DNA from 2 places in the Nocardia sp. NPDC052566 genome. Region 1 is predicted to be linked to the other one. Evidence: riboswitches for the same ligand, from Rfam matches in the RefSeq annotation. Region 1 holds a riboswitch; the other holds the start of a gene.
What was found. Region 1 has a riboswitch for glycine ahead of gcvP (aminomethyl-transferring glycine dehydrogenase). Riboswitches for the same ligand answer to the same signal wherever they lie in the genome.

Region 1 (11,354 bases):
GGGCGCGGCCTCCGGCACCACGGCCTGCTTCGGCGCCACGGGTGCGATGCGCCGGTAGGCCGCGCCGAGTTCCGGGCGCGGGTCGGCCTCATCCTTGTTGGGCCAGAACGCCATCGCGCGCTCGGCCTGGGCGGTGATGGTCAGCGACGGGTTCACCCCGAGGTTCGCCGTGACCGCCGAGCCGTCCGCGACATGCAGCCCGGGATGGCCGAAGACGCGCTGATACGGGTCGACCACACCGCTTTCCGCGCTTTCGCCGATGACGCAGCCGCCGATGTAGTGCGCGGTCGCCGGAATATTGAACACGTCCATGACCAGCCCGTGCACATCGCCGTCGACCTTCGCGCCGAACCGGCGGCCGATATCGTGCGCCAGCGGAATCCAGGTCGGATTGGGTTCGCCGCCACCCTGTTCGGTCTTGAGCTGCCCGCGCTTGCGGAAGGAGGTGAGCGAATTGTCCAGCGACTGCATCACCAGCAGGATCACCGACTTCTCCGAGGCGCGCCGCGCGTTGAGGCTGCGCAGGAACACCAGCGGATGCACCACGATGGCGAGCAGGAACCGCAGGAAGCGGAACGCGCCGCCGTCCACGATCGGCGCCGACAGCGGGAACAGCGCGTTCTGTCCCTTGCCGTAGTGGCACACCTCGATGTGGGTGTCGGCCTCCGGATGGATCGAGGAGGTGATGGCGATGCCCTCCGCGAAATCCTTGCGTGCGCGGCTCACCACATTCAAGATCGCCTCGGAGTTGCTCCGGGTCAATTCGCCAAGGCGCGGTGAGAGATTCGGCAGCACCGCCTCGTCGCGCATCTTGTGCAGCAGTTTCTGGGTGCCGAGCGCGGCGCCGGCGAAGACCACCTGTTCGGCGGTGAAGGTCTTGCGCTGCTTGCGAATCCAGCGATCGGAGCGCTCGGTCTCGACGGCGTAGCCGCCGTCGGCGAGCGGGCGCACCATGGTGGCCGTCGTCAGCGGATGCACCTCGGCGCCCGCCTGTTCGGCCAGGTAGAGGTAGTTCTTCGTGGTCGTGTTCTTCGCGTTGTTCGGGCAGCCGGTGAAGCACTGCGCGCAGTGCACGCAACCGCGCCTGCGCGGGCCGACGCCGCCGAAGTACGGGTCGTCGACCTCGGTGCCTGGATCGGCCTCGTTGAAGAAGACGCCGACATTCGTCGCGTGGAAGGTGTCGCCGACGCCGAGATCGTCGGCGATCTCCTTGATCACCTCGTCGGCCGGGGTCATCCGCGGATTCGTCGCGACGCCGAGCATGCGCTGCGCCTGGTCGTAGTAGGGCGCGAGCTCGGCCTTCCAATCGGTGATGTGCGCCCACTGCTTATCGGTGTAGAAGTTCGGCAGCGGCTCGTAAAGGGTGTTGCCGTAGATGAGCGATCCGCCGCCGACACCGGCGCCGGAGAACACCGCGCACTTGCCGAGCACGCTGATCCGCTGCGGTCCGGTCAGCCCGAGTCGGGGCGCCCAGATCGACTTGCGCACATTCCAATTGGTGCGCGGGATGTCCTCGGCGTTCCACCGCCTGCCCGCCTCGAGCACGCCGACCCGGTACCCCTTTTCGGTGAGCCGGAGTGCACTGACGCTGCCGCCGAATCCGGAGCCGATCACCACCACGTCGTAGTCGAATGCAGGCATGATTTCCTCTCGCTCACCGATAGCTAGGTGAGATAGTTTCATAGTCATTCTGTCACCGACAGGCATGCGGCGGAATTCATATGAACGGCGCGCCCGGATGGCGTTTCAGTGGGTCCGTGGGGTATGACCGGGCTGTGACAACCGAATCCGGGACGACCGAACCCGGCGAACGCGACCAACAGACCGCCCGCGGCATGAGCCTCAGGCCCGGAGGCGGCAGCGTGCGTAACCACGGAGGGCCGGCGAATGCCGCAGATTGAACGCAGCGGGATTTTCGCCGATCGGATAGTGACCGTCCCCAACGCGCTGAGCGTGTTGCGGCTGGTCGGCGTTCCGGTGTTCCTGTGGTTGCTGCTGGTCGAGCGCGCCGATGGCTGGGCGTTCGCACTGCTCGTGCTCAGCGGCGTCACCGATTTCCTCGACGGCAAGCTGGCCAGGCTGCTCGATCAGTCCTCGCGGCTGGGCGCGCTGCTCGACCCGTTCGTCGACCGGCTGTACCTGGTGACCACGCTGGCCGCCTTCGTCATTCGCGGGCTGATGCCGTGGTGGGTCGCGGTGGTGCTGATCGGGCGCGATGTGATCCTCGCCCTGCTGCTGCCGATCTACAAGCGCCGCGACCTGCCGCCGCCGGAGGTCATCTACCTGGGCAAAGCGGCCACCTTCGCGCTGATGTCGGCTTTGCCCTGGTTGCTGGCCGGTCAGATGGACTGGGCGGCGGCGGGTTTCGGACGAGCCTTCGGTGGGGCACTACTGGTCTGGGGTGTCGCGGTGTACGTGTGGACCGGCATCCTCTACGTCGGCAAGGCCATCGCGGTCGCACGAGCCATACCGCCTGTGCCACACCACACCCGCTAGCCACTAGAGTTGCGCACAACGATCACAACGGAAAGGACGGACGGCCTGTGACCCAGACCCCCGCAGATCTGCATTACACCGAGCAGCACGAGTGGGTGCGGCGGATCGCGCCGACCCGTGTTCGGGTGGGCATCACCGATTACGCCCAGTCTCAACTCGGTGACGTTGTGTTCGTGCAGCTGCCCGACGTGGACAAGGACGTGAAGGCCGAAGAGGGCATCGCCGAGGTGGAATCCACCAAGAGCGTGTCCGATATCTACGCCCCGCTGGCCGCGAAAGTCGTTGCGGTGAACGACATGCTGGTGCAGGAGCCGGAGACGCTCAACACCGATCCGTACGGTGACGGCTGGCTCTTCGAGCTCGAAGTGGCCGACGCCGCCGGCCTGGATGTCACGCTGGGTGAACTGCTGGATGCCGCAGGTTATCAAGGAGTTATCGGAGGCTGAGTCAGCCTTCCCTGTTCTACCTGCACGGGTACGCCCTGGCAGGGTACGGTCAATGCCAACGGATGTGCCGGCGGTCTCATGCCGGAGTCTGACGACACGACAGCTCGTGTCGATGAAGGCATCACCTGCTTGCATGGATAATCAGGTTCGAGGAGGAGAGAAACGGTGAGCGAGAACAAAGACCCGGGTTACCAGGAGACCGCGGCCGAGACGACGTCGGTCTTCCGCGCGGATTTCCTGAACGAGGTCGACGCGTCGCGCTCCGCAGAGGCGACCGGCGAAGCGCCGGTCCAAGGGGTCGAGGGCCTGCCCGTTGGCGCTGCCCTCTTGGTCGTCAAGCGCGGTCCGAACGCGGGCTCGCGGTTCCTGCTGGACCAGCCGACCACCTCGGCCGGCCGCCACCCCGACAGTGACATCTTTCTCGACGACGTCACCGTCAGCCGTCGGCACGCCGAGTTCCGTCAGGACGACGATTCCTTCCAGGTCGTCGATGTGGGCAGCCTGAACGGCACGTATGTGAACCGGGAGCCGGTGGACTCCTCGGAGCTGCAGAACGGCGACGAGGTGCAGATCGGCAAGTTCCGCCTGGTCTTCCTGACCGGTCCGCGGGCGGCGAACGACTCGGCGGGTGCGGGCACGCTATGAGCACACCGGCGCTGGGGAAAGGCTCAGTGCTGTGACCGGTGCGGCGCAGTGGGCGCGCGGGGGCATGTCGATCGGCTCCGTGCTCGACCTGCTGCGACCCGATTTTCCGGACGTCACCATCTCCAAGATCCGATTCCTGGAATCGGAAGGGCTGATCCGGCCGGAGCGCACGCCGTCGGGGTACCGCCGATTCTCGGTGGCCGATTGTGAGCGTCTCCGGTTCGTCCTGACCGCGCAACGCGATCAGTACCTGCCGCTGAAGGTGATCAAGGAACAGCTGGAAGCGATCGACAGTGGGGCGGCGACGCTCGGCGTGCGGGAAGCCCGCGCCCGGGCGGGCCGCAACGGTGCCGCGGAATCGGCGCACGGTTCGGATTCCGAACATCCGCTCGCCGAGATGCACGGTCGCGCCGCGCCACGTAGGCTCGGCGTCGTGCCAGGTGAGATCTCGCCGGACGAGCTGCGATTCGATCACGAAATCCGGCTCACCCGTGCGGATTTGCTGACCGAGGCGGGCATCGACGAGAAGTTCCTGAGCGATCTCATCCGGGCCAATCTGATCACCCCCGGCGCCGCGGGATTCTTCGACGCCGACGCGGTGACGCTGGCGAGGACCGCCAAGGCGATGGCCGAATTCGGGCTGGAAGCAAGGCATTTGCGCGCGTTCAAGCTGGCCGCCGACCGGGAGGCCGCGCTGGTCGCGCAGATCGCCGCGCCGATCGCCAAAAGTCGCGACGCGAGCGCCCGCGCGCGTGCCGAGGAGACGGTGCGCGAACTCGCGGCACTGTCGTTGACGCTGCACACGTGCCTGGTGAAGACGTCGGTGCGCAACGCGCTCGGCGGCTGAGTAAACCTCAGACAACACGCCGATTTCGACCGATGTACACGGGTCACTGCATGCCTCCAGGTTCGCCTAGACTCGTGGTACGGCGAGCTCCGCAGCGGTCATGCCGGGCGGCCGGCGAGTATGGGAGGCATGAGGGATGAGTGAGATGCGTGTGATCGGCATTCGTGTCGAGCAGCCACAGAATCAACCCGTGCTGTTGCTCCGCGAGGTGGCCGGAGATCGGTATCTACCGATCTGGATCGGGCAGGCCGAAGCGACCGCCATCGTGCTCGAGCAGGAGGGGGTGACGCCCATCCGCCCGCTGACCCACGATCTGATCAAGATCCTGATCACCCAGCTGGGCCATACGCTCAAGGAAGTCAGGATCGTCGACCTGCAAGAAGGCACGTTCTACGCGGATCTGGTGTTCGAGAACGATCTGCGCATCTCGGCACGGCCCTCGGATTCGGTAGCGATCGCCTTGCGTGTCGGTTGCCCGATCTACGCCGAGGAGCCGGTGCTCGAGGAGGCGGGTCTGGTGATGCCGGACGAGCGCGAGGACGAGGTGGAGAAGTTCAAGGAGTTCCTCGAGTCGGTCTCTCCGGACGATTTCAAGGCGACCGACAGCTGACAGACGCCGGTCTCTAGTAGCGGTCGAGACTTTTACCGCGCGTCGCGCTTGGTCGGACGATGTCGCTCCCTGGACAATCGAGGGGAGTAATCTCGACAGTTGGGCCACGTCCGTTATGGCCGGACGGGAGAGCCGGGTCATCGATGAGGCAAGGCGTCGGCGAAGCAAGGGAGTGGTCAGTGGCAGAGCAATCGCAGGATGTGGTACAGCCAGGCCTGTTCCCGGACGATTCGGTCCCCGACGATCTGGTCGGCTACCGCGTCCCCAGCGCATGCCAGGTGGCCGGGATCACGTACCGGCAGCTCGACTACTGGGCGCGCACCGGTCTGGTCGTACCGTCCATCCGTGGCGCCGCGGGCTCGGGTAGCCAGCGGCTGTACTCGTTCAAGGACATCCTCGTCCTCAAGATCGTGAAACGACTGCTGGACGCGGGCATCTCGCTGCAGAACATCCGGATCGCGGTGGATCACCTGCGCAGCCGCGGCGTGCAGGATCTCGCGGGTATCACGCTGTTCTCCGACGGCACCTCGGTCTACGAGTGCACCTCACCCGAGGAGGTCGTCGATTTACTGCAGGGCGGGCAGGGCGTTTTCGGTATCGCGGTGAGCGGCGCGATGCGCGAATTGACCGGTGCGATAGCGAATTTCCCGGCCGAGCGTGCCTCGGCGGTTACCGAGCGGCCCGAGGACGAGCTGTCCTTCCGCCGCAAGGCGAGGATGAACCGCAAGACCGGTTAGTCAGGTGGCGATGAGCGCGGTCAACGCGACCGCGCTCGCGCGCACATAGTCACGATCCACGTACGGGCGCAACGCGTTTCCGTGTTGCGCGAAGCCGGATAGCAGTGCCTCCACCGCGGGAGCCATGCGTGCCGCCTGGGCCGCGGTGGTGCGGATGCCCGAGTCGGCCCTGCGATCGGTCAGCAGTTCGGTGAGCAGCGGAAGTGCTTGCGGCACCTCTGCTTCGATCTCCGCCATCAACCGCGGATCGCGCAGCGCGGCCGCCATCGTCTCCAGTTCGAAGGCGAAACGCTCGTGCGCACGGCCGTCGGCCGGGCCGAGCATCGCCGCCACGTAGCCGTCGAGCACCTCGGTGAGGCTCAGCACCGGATCGGCGAGCGGGCGCAGCGATTCGTTGAAGTCCTCCACCGTCTGCCGCGTCGCGGCGACCAGCAGCGCGCGTTTGCTGCCGAAGATGGAGTAGACGGCGCCGGTGGTCAGGTGCGCGCGCTCGGCGATCTCGCCGAGTTTCGCCGCCTGGTACCCGTGTTCGGCGATGTCGGCGACTGCCGCCGCGATCAGCGCCTTCCGGTTGTTCTCCCGAATCTGCTCGCGTCGCATGCAGCGATGATAACGTCGTTATCGAAATAACGGAATTATCTGAAGCCGGATCGTCGCTGGCCGGTCGGCTCGCGAGCGGATGTGGAGGACGCGGTGGACGAACTCGGCGCACTCGTCGGGCCGATGCGGCCGATCGAGGCGTTCCCGACGGTGGACGAGCTGAACGAGCTCGCCGACAAGCTGGGCGCACGGCATCCGGAACGGGTGATCATCTCCGAGATCGGGCGCTCGCGCGGCGGCGACGCCATCCGATCGGTGCGGGTCGGCTCGGGGGAGCGCCAGATCATCGTGATCGGCAACCCGCATCCGAACGAGCCGATCGGTATGGCCACCATCGCGCACCTGCTCGACCGGATGGCCGAGGACGAAGCGCGAACCCTCGGCGCCACATGGCATTTCGTGCTCTGTGCGGATCCGGACGGCACCCGGCTCAACGAGGGCTGGTTCGCCGGACCGCTCACCCGCGGCCGGGTCGCGCGCGGCTACTACCGGCCGCCCGCCGGCGAACAGCCGGAGTGGTCGTTTCCCACCACCTGGCGCGGGCGGGCGGTCGGCACGCCGCTGCCGGAGACCGAGGCGCTGATGGACCTGATCGACCGGACCAGGCCCGCGTTCATCGCCTCGCTGCACAACGCCGATTTCGGTGGCGGCTTCTTCTACACCTCCGGTGGTGACGAGACCTATTGGTCGGCGCTTACCGACCTGCTGATCGCGCACGACCTCCCGGTTCACGACGGAGCGGCGGACGCGCCGGGAGCCGCGCTATGGCAGCGCGGCGTCTTCGCGGTGCCCACCTTCGCCACCATGGCGGACGCGCAGGTCGCCGCGGGCGTGCCGGAGGACGCGGCGGCGGTCGGCGGTGGCGGAATTCGCGACTACGCGGCCCGGTACGGGGCGGCGGTGCTGGTCTGCGAGCTGCCGCTGTGGATCGACCCGCGGGTCGACGACGCGACGCCGAGTGGGCGGACACTGCGCGAGGTCCTCTCGGAGTGTGCCGCCGGGTACCGCGAGGTCGCCGCGACGGGTGCGGCGGTACTCGAGCGCATCGCGGACCGGCTGACCGGAGCGAGTCCGTTCGAACGCGCGGCAACGGCGCTCGTTGCCGCGCTGCCCGAAATCGCGCGGACCAAAGAGGCTGCCGCGGACCAGGATCGGATCGCCACCCGCGCCGAGGAGTTCACCGAGGAGTACGTCTGGCTCGGCGTGTTCCGGTTGCGGCTCGGCGGCATGCTGATGCGGCTGCTGGACGAGGTGGCGGGGCCCGCGGCGGTGGCGGCCGAGCGGGCGCGCTTCGGCGCGATATTCGAGAAGTGGTGTGCCGATGTCGAAGCCGATGCCCCCGGCCGGGCGGTGCCACGGGAACAGTTGGTCGCGATTCAAGCGAGTGCGATCGCCACCGCCGTGACCAGGTTGCGGGCCGGGCTGCCGCTGTGAGTGACGAGGGCGACACGGCGAGGAGGGGGCCTGTGGCGCGCGACGGCGTGTCGGCGGCCTAAACTAGCGGGTGCGTCGTAGCCGTGCGGGAGAGTTCCGGTCTTTCACAAGAAGTCCGGGCGCCGAAGGAGCAGCACCTCCCCGTCAATCTCTCAGGCAAAAGGGACCGTGCGGGCATCGACGCCTCTGGAAAGCGGTGACGGCTGTGCGCAGCCGGTCGCCCGCCCACGGGGAAAGGGGTTGTCACCCCGAATCTCTCAGGCGCCACGACAGAGGGGGAGGGCTGGTATCCGTCGATCCCCGTGATCGACCCGCCCGACCATGGGAGCTACTGCCGTGACTCGATCATTTGCCGACCGCCACATCGGACCCGACCGGGCCGAACTCGACCGGATGCTCGACGTCGTCGGCGTCGCGTCGCTGGACGAACTCGCCACCGCCGCGCTGCCCGCCAGCATCCTCGACGGCACCGGCCTGACCGGACTGCCGCCCGCGGCAACCGAACACGAGGTGCTCGCCGAACTCGCCGAGCTCGCGCACTCGAATACCGTGGCCACCTCGATGATCGGGCTCGGCTACTACGACACGCTCACCCCGCCCGTGCTCGTGCGCAACCTGCTGGAGAATCCGGCCTGGTACACGGCCTACACCCCGTACCAGCCCGAGATCAGCCAGGGCAGGCTCGAGGCGCTGCTCAACTTCCAGACCATGGTGTCGGACCTGACCGGCATGGACGTGGCCAACGCGTCCATGCTCGACGAGGCCACCGCCGCCGCCGAGGCGATGACGCTGCTGCGCAGGGCGGGCCGGTCCAAGTCGGCGCGGCTGCTGATCGACGCCGACCTGTTCCCGCAGACCCGCACCGTGCTGCACACCAGGGCCGAACCGCTCGGCATCGAGATCGTCGAGGCGGATCTGTCCGGTGGTGCGCTGCCCGAGGGTGACTTCTTCGGCGTGCTGCTGCAGGCGCCCGGTGCGTCGGGTCGCATCGTCGACTGGACCCCGGTCATCGCGGCGGCGCACGAGCGCGGCGCGCTGGCCGCCGTTGGCGCGGATCTGCTGGCGATGACGCTGATCACCTCGCCGGGCGAGCAGGGCGCGGACGTCTGCTTCGGCACCACCCAGCGCTTCGGTGTCCCGCTCGGCTTCGGTGGTCCGCACGCCGGATACCTCGCGGTGCGGCAGCAGCACGCGCGTCAGCTGCCCGGCCGCCTGGTCGGCGTCTCGGTGGACGCGGACGGCGATCTCGCCTACCGGCTCGCGCTGCAGACCCGCGAACAGCACATCCGCCGGGAGAAGGCGACCTCGAACATCTGTACCGCACAGGTACTGCTCGCGATCGTCGCGGCGATGTACGCCAGCTACCACGGCGCGGACGGGCTGCGCGCCATCGCGCGCCGGGTGCACGGGCACGCCGCCACCATCGCGGCCGGGCTCGACGGTGCCGTCGTGCACGCCAGCTTCTTCGACACCGTGCTGGTGCAGGTGCCCGGCGGTGCGGAAGCCGTTGTCGCCAAGGCGAAGTCGCGCGGGATCAACCTGCGCCTGGTGGACGCCGATCACGTCGGCATCGCCTGCGACGAGGCCACCACCGAGGGACACGTCGTCGCGGTGCTCGAATCCTTCGGCACCGCACTGTCGTTGGATCAAGCACCGGCATCGGACAGCGCCGACCCGCGGCCGGTCGCGGCCGCCATCGAGACGCGCACCTCGGAATTCCTGACCCACCCCGCGTTCACCCGGTACCACACCGAGACCGCGATGCTGCGTTACCTGCGCTCGCTGTCCGACAAGGACATCGCGCTCGACCGCAGCATGATTCCGCTCGGCTCGTGCACCATGAAGCTCAACGCCACCGCGGAGATGGAGGCCATCACCTGGCCCGGCTTCGCCAGGGTGCACCCCTACGCGCCGGTCGAGGACGCGCCCGGCCTGCTGAAACTCATTGCGGACCTGGAGAACTGGCTGTCCGACATCACCGGCTACGACTCGGTGAGCCTGCAGCCGAACGCGGGCAGCCAGGGCGAATACGCCGGGCTGCTGGCGATCCGGCGCTACCACCTCGATCGCGGTGACGCACACCGCGATACCTGCTTGATCCCGTCTTCGGCGCACGGCACCAATGCCGCGTCGGCGGCCATGGTCGGGCTGCGGGTCGAGGTGGTCAAGTGCCGCGACAACGGCGACGTCGACCTGGACGACCTGCGCGCCAAGATCGCCGACCATGCCGATCGGCTGGCCTGCATCATGATCACCTACCCGTCCACGCACGGCGTGTACGAGCACGAGGTCGCCGAGCTGTGCGGGCTGGTGCACGACGCGGGCGGCCAGGTGTACGTCGACGGCGCGAACCTGAATGCCCTTGTCGGCCTGGCCCGTCCGGGCAAGTTCGGCGGCGACGTCAGCCACCTGAACCTGCACAAGACCTTCTGCATCCCGCACGGCGGCGGTGGTCCCGGCGTCGGGCCGGTCGCGGTCCGCGCCCACCTCGCGCAGTACCTGCCCGGCGATCCGCTGGAAACCGGTTCGCACGCGGTGTCCGCCGCCGAGTACGGCTCGGCCTCGATCCTCCCGATCACCTGGGCCTACATCCGCATGATGGGCGCCGACGGCCTGCGCCGTGCCACCCTCTCGGCCATCGCCTCCGCCAATTACATTGCGCGACGACTGGATCCGCACTTCCCGGTCCTCTACACCGGCGAGAACGGCATGGTCGCCCACGAGTGCATCCTCGACCTGCGCGAGATCACCAAGGAAACCGGCGTCACCGTCGACGACGTGGCAAAGCGCCTCGCCGACTACGGCTTCCACGCTCCCACCATGAGCTTCCCGGTGGCGGGCACGTTGATGGTGGAACCCACCGAAAGCGAAAACCTCGCCGAGGTGGACGATTTCGTCGAAGCCATGATCGCCATCCGCAAGGAAATCGACCAGGTCGCCTCCGGCGCCTGGCCCGCCGACGACAACCCGCTGCGCGGCGCCCCCCACACCGCCGCCAGCCTGGTGGGTGAATGGAACCACCCCTACACCCGCGAAACCGCCGTCTACCCACGGGGACTCGGCCACGCCCGCGCAAAGGTCTGGCCGTCGGTCCGCCGCATCGACGGCGCCTACGGCGACCGCAACCTGGTCTGCTCCTGCCCCCCGCTGGAGGCGTACGCGGACTGAGAGCCGACCGATCGTAGAACGGCCCAGCGCCCCAGCGGTTCCCGGAACCGCTGGGGCGTTTTTGTCTGCCTGGCCAGGGCGACCGGTCAGTCGACGGCCGGTTCGGCCCTCATCGTCATCGGCGTCGTCATCCCCGCACTCGCCGTCTATTTTGCCGCCGTCAACGCATACCACCGAGTGTGGCCGTTGGCGGAAGGCATCAGGAGACCCGCAGCCAATGGGCGAGGGCGGTGAAGTCGTCGTCGCCGAGGCCTCGGGACGGTTCGATGTGCCGCAGGAGTGCGCGGGCTCGATGGTGGGTGGCGACCCAGGTGCGGTCGGCGTCGGTGAACTCGTCGTCGACCCAGGCGAAGGGGCGCCCGGCGGCCCAG
Region 2 (11,354 bases), on a different contig from region 1:
GCGGATATCGACCGGGTCGCCTACGGGCTGATCCGGGTCGCGCTGCGCGAATGGCTCGGCTACGCCTGGGTCTGCCTCGCCGACGAGCCGCCCTCGTTCGAGGCCGAGGTGATGGGCGCGGTCACCGAGCGCCTAGGCGATCCGACCGCGATCGATGGCTACGAGATCGACAAGCTCGCGGTGGGCCGCCGCGTGGTCTACGACGTCGCGGCGAACTGGAAGCTCATCGTGGAGAACTTCATGGAGTGCTACCACTGCGCGACCATCCATCCCGAGCTCACCGAGGTGCTACCGGAATTCGCGCAGGGTCTCGCGGCGCAGGTGTTCGTCGGGCACGGCGCCGAATTCGGGCCCGGCATCGCCGGATTCACCGTCGACGGCTCACCTGGCTTCGATCCGCTGCCCGGGATCAGGGACGAGCAGGACCGCCGCTACTTCGCGATCACCATCCGGCCGACCGTCTTCGTCAACCTGGTGCCCGATCACATCATCTTCCACCGCATGTACCCGATGGCCGCCGATCGCACCATCGTCGAATGCGACTGGCTCTACACCAAAGACGTTGTCGCGGAAGGGCGCGACGTCTCCCGCTCGGTGGAGCTGTTCCACCGGGTCAACGAACAGGACTTCGAGGCGTGCGAGCGCACCCAGCCGACGATGTCCTCGCGTGCCTATCGCAACGGCGGGGTGCTCGTGCCCGCCGAACACCACATCGCGGAGTTCCACGAGTGGCTGTCCTGTCGTCTTTCCTGACATGAGGTGAGTGTGTATGAACGGTGACCCTGATCTGCTCATCGGCGGTGCGTGGACGCATGCCGCGGACGGCGGTCGGCGCCGGATCGTGAATCCGGCCGACGGTTCCGTCGTGGCGACCGTGGACGAGGCGACACCGGAGGACGCGCGCCGTGCGGTCGCCGCCGCCCGTGCCGCGTTCGACGACGGAACCTGGTCGGGGACACCGGTTTCCGAGCGGACGGCGCTTTTGGTGCGGATCGCCGGCCTGCTCGACCGCGACAAGGAGCAGCTGGCCCGGCTGGAGACGGTCGACACCGGAAAGACACTGGCGGAGAGCCGGATCGATATCGACGATGTCATCTCGGTATTCCGCTACTACGCGAATCTGGCCGGCACACAGGCCGATCGGCTGATCGATGTCGGCGATCCGGCGGTGCTGAGCCGGGTGGTCCGCGAGCCGATCGGCGTCTGTGTGCTGATCGCGCCGTGGAATTACCCGCTGCTGCAGATGTCGTGGAAGGTCGCGCCCGCGCTGGCGGCGGGCTGCACGATGGTCGCCAAGCCGAGCGAGGTGACCCCGCTGACCACCATCGCGTTCGCCCGCCTCGCGGTGGAGGCCGGGGTGCCGCCCGGTGTGCTCAACCTGGTGCAGGGCAGCGGCGCGGTGCTCGGCGCCGCGCTCACCGACAATCCTGACGTCGACTTCATCTCGTTCACCGGCGGACTCGCGACCGGAAAGACGATCGCCAAGGTGGCGGCCGAGCACGTCACCAAGGTCGCGGTGGAACTCGGCGGTAAGAATCCGCATATCGTCTTCGCCGACGCCGACTGGGTCAGCTCCGTCGATCAGGTGCTCACCGGCGTATTCCTGCATTCCGGGCAGGTGTGTTCGGCGGGCACCCGGCTGATCATCGAGGAGTCCATCGCCGACGACTTCGTCGCGGCGCTGGCGAACCGGGCCGAACGCATCCGGGTGGGCAATGGCCTCGATCCAGTGAGCGAGACCGGCCCGCTGGTCTCCGACGATCATCGCGCGAAGGTGGAAGCCTATGTCGCGCTCGGCATTTCGGAGGGCGCGAAGCTGATCACCGGCGGCGTGCGGCCGAGCGATCCCGCATTGGCGAACGGTAGTTACTTCCTGCCGACGATCTTCGACCGCTGCGATCGATCCATGCGGATCGTCCAGGAGGAGACCTTCGGCCCGATATTGACGGTGGAGCGATTCACCACCGAGGCCGAGGCGATCCGGCTCGGCAACGACACCGAATACGGCCTCGCGGCCGGCGTGCGCACCGCGGATGCGGCGCGCGGCGAGCGGATGGTGCGCGCGCTGCGGCACGGGACGGTGTGGCTCAACGACTTCGGTTACTACACCGCGGCCGCCGAGTGGGGTGGGTTCAAGAAGTCCGGCAACGGCCGCGAGCTCGGCCCGACCGGTCTGGCGGAATACCAGGAAATCAAGCACATCTGGCACAACACGGCACCGAAGCCGGCGGCGTGGTTCATGGCGGCTGCCTCCGACTCCGCTGGCGCTCCGCTCCGGCCCGGCGCGAAGCGGCCTCCGGCCGCTGGCTCGTGAGCACAAGTTTCATCTAGGCCGGACAGCCAGTACGGCCTGCACACCGCGGAAGGCACGGTTGCAATGGTAGTCAAGGAACACAGCGTCTCCGATGACAACGGCATGGAGGATTTCGGGTACCGGGAATCCCTCGACCGAAGTATCGGAAAATTCGCCAGCTTCGCGGCCGGGGTCAGCTATATCTCGATCCTCACCGGCACGTTCCAGCTGTTCTATTTCGGTTTCGGCGCGGCCGGTCCGGCTTACCTATGGTCATGGCCGCTGGTTTTCCTAGGGCAGCTGGCCGTCGCACTGTGCTTCATGGAGCTCGCGGCGAAGTACCCGGTCGCCGGATCGGTGTACAACTGGGCAAAGGCGCTGGGCAGCAGGGTCGTCGGCTGGTCATCCGGCTGGCTGATGCTGACCGCGTCGATCGTGACGCTGTCCGCGGTGGTCCTCGCACTGCAATTGAACCTGCCGCGACTGTGGAGCGGTTTCCAGCTCATCGGTGACGGCAACGGGCAATACGATTACGCGACCAATGCGGTGGTGCTCGGCACCGTGATGATCGTATTCACCACCGCCGTCAATGCTTTCGGCGTCCGGCTGATGGCGAGGATCAACAGCGCCGGTGTGTTCATCGAACTCGTCGCCGCGGTATTGATCGCGATCATCCTGGCGGCCAATTGGACTCGCGGACCGCAGGTTTTCTTCTCCACGCACGGATACGGCGCGGGCGAGACCGGCGGATACCTCGGCGCCTTCCTGGTGGCCACGCTGGCTTCCGGCTATGTCATGTACGGCTTCGACACCGCGAGCTCGCTCGGTGAGGAGACGGTGGAGCCGCGGCGCACCGCGCCCAAGGCGATCCTGCGTGCGCTGCTCGCCTCCTTCGTGATCGGCGGCGCCATCCTGGTTTTCGCGGTGATGGCCGCACCGGATCTGAACGATCCGCAGATCGGCAGCTCGAGCGGCGGCCTGCAATACATTGTCGAGCAGGTGATGTGGGGCCCGCTCGGCACCATCTTCCTGGTGTGCATCGTGGTCGCGGTGACGGTCTGCTCGCTCGCCGTGCACACCGCGGCCATCCGGCTCGCCTTCGCCATGGCGCGCGACAACGCACTTCCGTTCGGCGACAGGCTCGCCCGGGTCCATCCGAAGACGCAGACACCGGTGATTCCCGCGGTGCTGATCGGCGTGCTGTCCGCGCTGATCCTGGTGATCAACATCGGCCAGCCGAAGATCTTCACGGTCTTGACCTCGATCGCGATCATCATGATCTACCTGGCCTACCTGATGGTGACCGGGCCGATGCTGAAGCAGCGGCTGCAAGGGCAGTGGCCGCCAAGGGATTTGCAGGCGGGCGGCTACTTCACCATGGGTAAGTGGGGCATCGCGGTGAACGTTGTCGCGGTGGTGTGGGGGATCGGCATGGCGCTGAACCTGGCCTGGCCGCGCGCGGATGTCTACGGCACACCCTGGTACAACACCTGGGGCGCGTTCGTCTACATCGGCGCGATCCTCGGCGCGGGCTTGCTCTGGTATTTGCTCAAGGGGCGCAAGAGCATCGGGACACTTGCCGCGCACGCCGCGGAGGTGCGGTCCGATGTCTGACACCGTCTTCGACTACGTCATCGCGGGCGGCGGCACCGCGGGCTGTGTGCTCGCCGCGCGTCTCAGCGAAAACCCGGATGTGACGGTGTGCCTGGTGGAGGCGGGGCCGTCCGACGTCGGCGACCGCGACATACTCGAGCTCACCAGGTGGATGCATCTGCTCGATTCCGGTTACGACTGGGACTATCCGGTCGAACCACAGGAGCGCGGCAACAGCTTCCTGCGCCATGCCAGGGCGAAGGTGCTCGGCGGATGTTCCTCGCACAACTCGTGTATCGCGTTCTGGCCGCCCGCCGAGGGTTTGGACGAGTGGGCGGCGATGGGCGCGAAGGGCTGGGGCGCGGCCGATCTGCTGCCCTATGTCACGCGGCTGGAGAACAACGACGCACCGGGCGAACAGCACGGCCGCGGCGGTCCGGTCCGGCTGCGCGATATCCCGCCCGACGATCCGTGCGGCAAGGCGGTGCTCGCCGCCGCGGCGGCGGTCGGGCTGCCGACGGTCCAGTTCAATCGCGGCGCGACCGTGCGCAACGGCGCGGGCTGGTTCCAGATCAACGCCGACGAGGACGGCACCAGGATGTCGTCTTCGCACGCCTACCTGCATCCGATCATGGGGTCGCGGCCGAATCTGGCGGTGCGCACCGGATGCTGGGTCAGCGAGATCCTGTTCGACGAGGCGGGCGCGGCCACCGGCGTGCGGTATCAGCGGCCCGATCTCACCGGCTACGACACGGTGTCGGCGCGGCGCGAGGTCGTCGTCACCGCCGGCGCCATCGATACGCCGAAGTTGTTGCAGCTCTCCGGTATCGGGCCCGCCGAGCAGTTGCGTGAGCTCGGCATCGCGGTGCGGGTCGATGCGCCGGGCGTCGGCTCGAATCTGGACGACCATGTCGAGGGACTGGTCTTCTGGGAGGCCGCGCGGCCGATGGTCGACACCTCGACGCAGTGGTGGGAGATCGGCGTCTTCGCCACGACCGACGAGTCGCTCGCGGTGCCGGACGTGATGATGCACTACGGCAGCGTGCCGTTCGACATGAATACCGTGCGCCGTGGCTATCCGACCACCGACAACGGCTTCTGCCTGACGCCCAACGTCACACAGGGGCGTTCGCGCGGCACGGTGCGATTGCGCAGCAGGGACTTTCGTGATCGGCCCAAGGTGGATCCGCGCTACTTCACCGATCCGGACGGCCACGACGAGCGCACCATGCTCGCCGGGATCCGGTTGGCGCGCAGGATCGCCGAGCAGTCGCCGCTGCGCGAATGGATCGCCAGGGAGCTGGCGCCGGGACCGGAGGCGACGACCGATGCGGAGTTGCTCGACTACATCCGCGGCACCCACAACACCGTCTACCACCCGGCGGCGACCGCGCGGATGGGCGCGGCCGACGATCCGATGGCGGTGCTCGATCCGGAACTGCGGGTGAAGGGGGTCTCGCGGCTGCGGGTCGTCGATGCCTCCGCGATGCCGAAATTGCCCGCGGTGAACCCGAACATTACTGTCATGGCCATGGCAGAGAAGTGCGCGGACCTGATCAGAGGGACCTGAGCCGCCATGCCCGCGGACGGCGAGCTACTACCCCCCGTCGTCCCGGCGCAGGCCGGGCAGGACGCGCCGCGTACGGTTCGCGACACGTGGGCGACCGCCGATCTGGATCCCGCGCGGACCGCGAGACTCGCGGTGTTCCTCGGTGCAAACGCGCCGTTTCAATCCATGCCGAGCGACGAGCTGAATCGGCTCGCCGCGGCATGCTCACTGCGGGAATTCACCGCAGGTGCGGTGATCGCCGACTACGCGGCCCAGGTGCCCGACGACATCTGGATGCTGTGGACCGGCGGCGTCATCTTGCAGTCGAGTATCCCGGTAACCGGCTCCGTCGCGTCGGCGGACGCCGCGGTCCGGTCGGCGGGTCCGGGCGTTCGCCAGGACGATGGTGGGCGGCCGGACGGTAGGGGACGCGGTGGCGGTAGGCGGACGATCGATACGGTCGAACCGGGCGGGATCTTCGGCTATGTGCCACTGCTGACCGGCGGTAGTGCCGAATTCATCGCGCGCGCAACCGAACCGAGCCTGCTGATCCGGCTGCCGGGTGCGCTGGTGCGTGCGCAGTTCGCCCAGCCGGACGGCTTGGCCTTCCTCGCCTCCTCGGCATGGAAGACCTCCTCCGGCGACCGGACACCGATGGCGCAGGTGCTCGGCAGCCGTCCGGTCGGCGAACTCGTCTCGGGCCGAGCCGTTTTCGTGACACCGGAGACGGGCGTGCGCGATGCCGTGGTGCGGATGACCGACGCGCGCGTCTCCTACGTGCTGATCCGGTTGCCGGACGGCGAATTCGGCATCTTCACCGACCGCGATCTGCGCACCAGGGTGGTCGCGGCGGGGCTGCCGGTCGACGTCGCGATCGGCCGGGTGATGAGCGCACCGGCGCGCCGGGTCACCGCCGATCTGAGCGCCGAGACCGTGCTGATGGAGATGCTCGAATGCGGGCTGCGCCATATGCCCGTGGTGTCGCATCGCGGCGAGGTGCTCGGCGTGCTCGAGGATGCCGACCTGCTCGCGGCTTCGGCGCGGCAGAGTTTCGCCCTGCGCCGGGCGATCGGCGCGGCCACCGATGCCGCGCAGCTGCAACGGGCCGCGCGCGAAATCGCGGGCACCACGGTGGATCTGTTCCGCAACGGCACCAAAGCGTCGGCGACCAGCGCCATCCTGTCGGTCGTGATCGACTCGGTGGTGCGCAAGGCGCTGGAACTCGCGCTCGCCGAACATCCTGACGCGCCGAGTGACGGATTCGCCTGGCTGAGCCTGGGCAGTGTTGCCCGCCGCGAGGCGATGCCGTCCTCCGACGTGGACAGCGCGCTGTCCTGGTCCGACGAATTGTCCGGCGCCAGTGGGCAACTGCGCGCGATCGCGGAACGCGCACACGCCATCCTCGACGGCTGCGGGCTGCCCGCCGACAGCAACGGTGCGATCGCCGCGAAGCCGAAATTCGCCCGCTCCCGGTCGGATTGGACGAAGGCGGCCGCGGAATGGCTCGACGATCCGCTGCGCGATCGCGGGCTGATCATGTCGTCGCTGCTCATCGACGGGCGGGTGGTGTGGGGTGATCCCGCGCTGCACACCGTGCCCGCCGCCTTCGGCAGCATGCGCGCCGAACATCCCAACGCGCTGCGACTACAGCTGCTCGACGCGCTCTCGGGCCGGGTGCGCGCCCGCTCGCTGCGCGACGTGCTGTCCAGGCGCGGCGGCACCTTCGACCTGAAAAGCCATGCGCTGGTGCCGATTGTCAACCTGGCCCGCTGGGGTGGCCTCGCGGCGGGCGTGACCTCGGCCGCGACGCCGGTACGGCTCGCGGCCGCCGCGAGCGCGGGCGCGCTCACCGAGCGCGATGCCACGGTGCTCACCGAGGTGTTCGTCATGCTGCAGCGGATGCGGATGGTGCACCAGGTCGAGCAGCTGTCCGCCGGGCACAGTCCGGGCGATGTCGTGGTGATGTCCGAACTGTCCCCGCTGCATCGCAGCCTGCTCAACGACGCGCTGCGCGAGATCGCGGCGGTGCAGAGACACGTCCGCAGTATCGGGGCGAACTCGGCTTAGAATGGCGATTGTCATGGCGAAACAGGACATGGAAGACAGCGGGCGGGCTGCCGCGGTGCAGTCGGTCGATCGCGCGCTGCTCGTCATGGAGATCATCGCCAAACTCGGCCAGGCGGGCGTCACGGAGATCGCCGCCGAACTCGGCGTGCACAAATCTACCGTTTCCCGGTTGATCACCGTGCTGGAATCGCGCGGATATGTCGAACAGCTGTCCGACCGTGGCAAGTACCGGCTCGGCTTCTCCATCGTCCGGCTCGCCGGATCGACAAGCGCCCAGGTCGATCTCGTCTCGCAGAGCCAGGGCGCGTGCAACGCGCTCGCGGCCGAATCCGGGGAGACGACGAATATCGCTGTGCTGGACGGCAATCGGATCATCAATATCGTCGAGGCGATCGGACCCGGCTCGATCGCGCTGCGGTCATGGGTCGGGCAGAGCTGCCCCGCGCACGCCACCTCCAGCGGCAAGGTGCTGCTGGCCGGGCTGGAGCCCGCGGAGATGCGCAAGCGGGTCGGTACGAAACTCGAGGCGTTCACCGCGAATACGCTGACCAAGGTCGCCGATCTGGCCGCTCAGCTGGCGCAGGTGCGGGCGAACGGCTGGGCCGATGTGCGCGAGGAACTCGAGATCGGGTTGAACGCGGTCGCCGCGCCGGTGTACGACCACAACGGCGTGATGGTGGCCGCGCTGAGCGTTTCCGGGCCGTCGTATCGGATGAGTCAGGATCGGTTCGCGCAGATGGCGCAGCTGACCATCAAGAGCGCGGCGGGGATCAGCAGGCGGCTCGGTTATCTGGGCTGACGCTCTCGCGTTGACAAGGGGTGTGACCCGGACAATACTGAGTTGCGTAGCGCGCGCGTGTTGCGCTTTGCGCAACTGTATCGTATTACGCAACTCGATAGTCAACTGAATATCCGCCGTTCAACCGCAGCGGGAGATCTCCATTTCGATGGAGAGCCGAAGGAGCAACACCCTCCCGGGAATCTCTCAGGCCCAGTACCGCTGCGCGCAGGCAACTCTGGAAAGTAGTGCGCGTTTCGAGTGCGCACTCGCCGACGGGGCAAGCGCACAGTGACTGTGCCGTGAATCTCTCAGGCCATTGGACAGAGCGGGAGGAGCCAACCCCACGCATCCGCGTCGATGAAAGGCTCTCCCATGGCCGACCCCGCCTCCGCCGTCCGCACCGAACTGGACGCCTCGCTGCGCGACTTCGACCCCGTCGTCGCCGCGATCGTCGATCGCGAAATCGATCGGCAGCAGCGCGGACTGGAAATGATCGCCTCGGAGAACTACGCGCCGCTCGCGGTCATGCAGGCCCAGGGCACCGTGCTGACCAACAAGTACGCCGAGGGGTATGCCGGACGTCGCTACTACGGCGGCTGCGAGCATATCGACGAGGTCGAGACGCTGGCCATCGCGCGGTTGCGCGCGCTGTTCCACGCCGAATATGCCAACGTCCAACCGCATTCGGGGGCACAGGCCAATGCGGCGGTGATGCACGCGCTGCTGCAACCGGGCGATCACATTCTCGGCTTGGCGCTCGACCACGGCGGTCATCTCACGCACGGTATGAAGCTCAACTTCTCCGGGCGGCTCTATGACGTCGCGGCCTATCATGTTCGGGCCGAGGACCAGCTGGTCGACATGGACGAGGTGGCCCGGCTGGCGCACGAGCACAAGCCGAAGCTGATCGTCGCGGGCTGGTCGGCCTATCCGCGTCAGCTCGACTTCGCCGAATTCCGCCGGATCGCCGACGAAGTCGGCGCGTACCTGATGGTCGACATGGCGCACTTCGCCGGTCTGGTCGCGGCCGGGCTGCACCCCTCGCCGGTGCCGCACGCGCATGTTGTCACCTCGACCACGCACAAGACGCTCGGTGGTCCGCGCGGCGGATTCATCCTCGCCACACCGGAATTGGGCAAGAAGATGAACTCGGCGGTGTTTCCGGGCCAGCAGGGCGGGCCGCTCGAGCACGTGATCGCGGCGAAGGCCGTCGCCTTCAAGATGGCGGCGGAACCGGAGTTCCGTGAGCGGCAGGAGCGGACGCTCGCGGGCGCCCGCATTCTGGCCGACCGGCTGCTCGCCGAGGACTGCCGGGCCGCAGGTATCGGCGTGGTCAGCGGCGGTACCGACGTGCATCTCGTTCTCGTCGATCTGCGCGACGCCGAACTCGACGGCAAACAGGGCGAGGACGTGCTGGCGTCGATCGGGATCACCGTGAACCGCAACGCGATTCCGTTCGATCCGCGGCCGCCGATGGTGAGCTCCGGGCTGCGGATCGGGACACCGGCGCTGGCCACCCGCGGCTTCGACACCGAGGCGTTCGCCGAGGTCGCCGATATCGTCGCGGCCGCGCTGCTGAAGACCGAATCGGTGGCGGCGCTCGGCGCGCGGGTCGACGCACTGGCGCAGCGGTTTCCGCTCTACCCGGGCATGCGCGCGTGACCATCAGCGCTTTCGACCTGTTCCGGGTCGGCATCGGGCCGTCGAGTTCGCACACCGTCGGCCCGATGCGTGCCGCGGGCGCGTTCATCGAGCGGCTGAAAGCCGCAGGGGTGCTGCATGATACGGCTGCCGTCCGGGTTCATCTGTACGGCTCGCTAGGTGCGACCGGGCATGGGCACGGCAGTGTCGGGGCGGTGGTCGCCGGGCTGTCCGGTGAGCGGCCGGAGACCGTGGATCCGGACGTGGTGTTCAGCACCGACACCGAGGTGCGGGCCAGCGGGATCCTGCGGCTCGGCGGCGTGCAGCCGATCGCGTTCGCCGTCGACGACGATATCGAACTGCTAGGGCGGATCAAGCTGGACTATCACACCAACGGGATGCTGTTCCGTGCGTCCGACGGGGCGGGGCGGGTGCTGCTGGAGCGCCAGTTCTATTCCGTCGGAGGTGGTTTCGTGCTCGACCAGGACGAGATCGGGGAGCGGGCCGCCGGGCAACCGGTGATGGTGCCGTACCCGTTCCGCACGGCAGGTGAACTGCTCGCGCTCACCACCGCCACCGGGCTGTCGATCAGCGCGCTGATGCTCGCCAACGAGATGTGCTCGCGCAGTGCGGATCAGGTGCGCGCCGATCTGCTGTCGATCTGGAAAGTCATGCGGCAGTGCGTCGAACGGGGGATGTCGAGTTCCGGCGTGCTGCCGGGAACGCTGCGCGTGCGCCGTCGCGCCGCCACGCTGTTCGAGCGCCTCACCGCCGAATCCGATGACACCGACCCGTTGCGCGCCATGGAGTGGGTCACGCTGTACGCCATGGCCGTCAACGAGGAGAACGCCGCGGGCGGCCGGGTCGTCACCGCGCCGACCAACGGTGCCGCGGGCATCGTCCCCGCTGTGCTGCACTACGTCCAGCAGTTCGTCACCGGCGTCGACGACGACAGCATCGTCGAATTCCTGCTCACCGCGGCCGCGATCGGCCAGCTGATCAAGGAGAACGCCTCCATCTCCGGCGCCGAGGTCGGCTGTCAGGGCGAGGTCGGTGCCGCCTGCGCCATGGCCGCCGCCGGACTGGCCGCCATCCTCGGCGGCACCCCCGAACAGATCGAGAACGCCGCCGAAATCGGCATAGAACACAACCTCGGCCTCACCTGCGATCCCATCGGCGGCCTCGTCCAAATCCCCTGCATAGAACGCAACGGCATCGCCGCCGTCAAAGCGATCACCGCCGCCCGCATGGCCATCCGAGGCGACGGCATCCACCACGTCTCCCTCGACAAAGTCATCCAGACCCTCCGCGCCACCGGCGCCGACATGCTCGACAAATACAAGGAAACCTCCCAGGGAGGCCTGGCGGTAGCCGTCGTCGAATGCTGATCGGCAGATGAGGGTCGTCGCGACCCGGCCTCGGATCACGAC

Region 2: it holds a riboswitch for glycine, as region 1 does, so the genes downstream of both, glyA (serine hydroxymethyltransferase) here and gcvP (aminomethyl-transferring glycine dehydrogenase) in region 1, are expected to answer to the same signal.

Annotation. Positions count from the first base shown of each region.
Region 1 covers NZ_JBIUAF010000005.1:719,414-730,767, forward strand. The annotation lists gene ACIG5A_RS28165 (GMC oxidoreductase) at 1-1,641, opposite strand, end outside; gene ACIG5A_RS28170 (CDP-alcohol phosphatidyltransferase family protein) at 1,888-2,496, shown strand; gene gcvH (glycine cleavage system protein GcvH) at 2,544-2,942, shown strand; gene garA (glycogen accumulation regulator GarA) at 3,108-3,587, shown strand; gene ACIG5A_RS28185 (MerR family transcriptional regulator) at 3,652-4,434, shown strand; gene ACIG5A_RS28190 (bifunctional nuclease family protein) at 4,571-5,044, shown strand; gene ACIG5A_RS28195 (MerR family transcriptional regulator) at 5,188-5,781, shown strand; gene ACIG5A_RS28200 (TetR family transcriptional regulator) at 5,782-6,381, opposite strand; gene ACIG5A_RS28205 (M14 family zinc carboxypeptidase) at 6,475-7,815, shown strand; glycine riboswitch at 7,892-7,994, shown strand; gene gcvP (aminomethyl-transferring glycine dehydrogenase) at 8,137-10,983, shown strand; gene ACIG5A_RS28215 (HAD domain-containing protein) at 11,183-11,354, opposite strand, start outside.
Region 2 covers NZ_JBIUAF010000002.1:205,285-216,638, forward strand. The annotation lists gene ACIG5A_RS08335 (aromatic ring-hydroxylating dioxygenase subunit alpha) at 1-753, shown strand, start outside; partial or broken gene ACIG5A_RS08340 (aldehyde dehydrogenase family protein) at 770-2,239, shown strand; gene ACIG5A_RS08345 (APC family permease) at 2,378-3,907, shown strand; gene ACIG5A_RS08350 (GMC family oxidoreductase) at 3,900-5,456, shown strand; gene ACIG5A_RS08355 (putative nucleotidyltransferase substrate binding domain-containing protein) at 5,622-7,502, shown strand; gene ACIG5A_RS08360 (IclR family transcriptional regulator) at 7,516-8,301, shown strand; glycine riboswitch at 8,509-8,617, shown strand; gene glyA (serine hydroxymethyltransferase) at 8,656-9,945, shown strand; gene ACIG5A_RS08370 (L-serine ammonia-lyase) at 9,942-11,312, shown strand; gene ACIG5A_RS08375 (DinB family protein) at 11,348-11,354, opposite strand, start outside.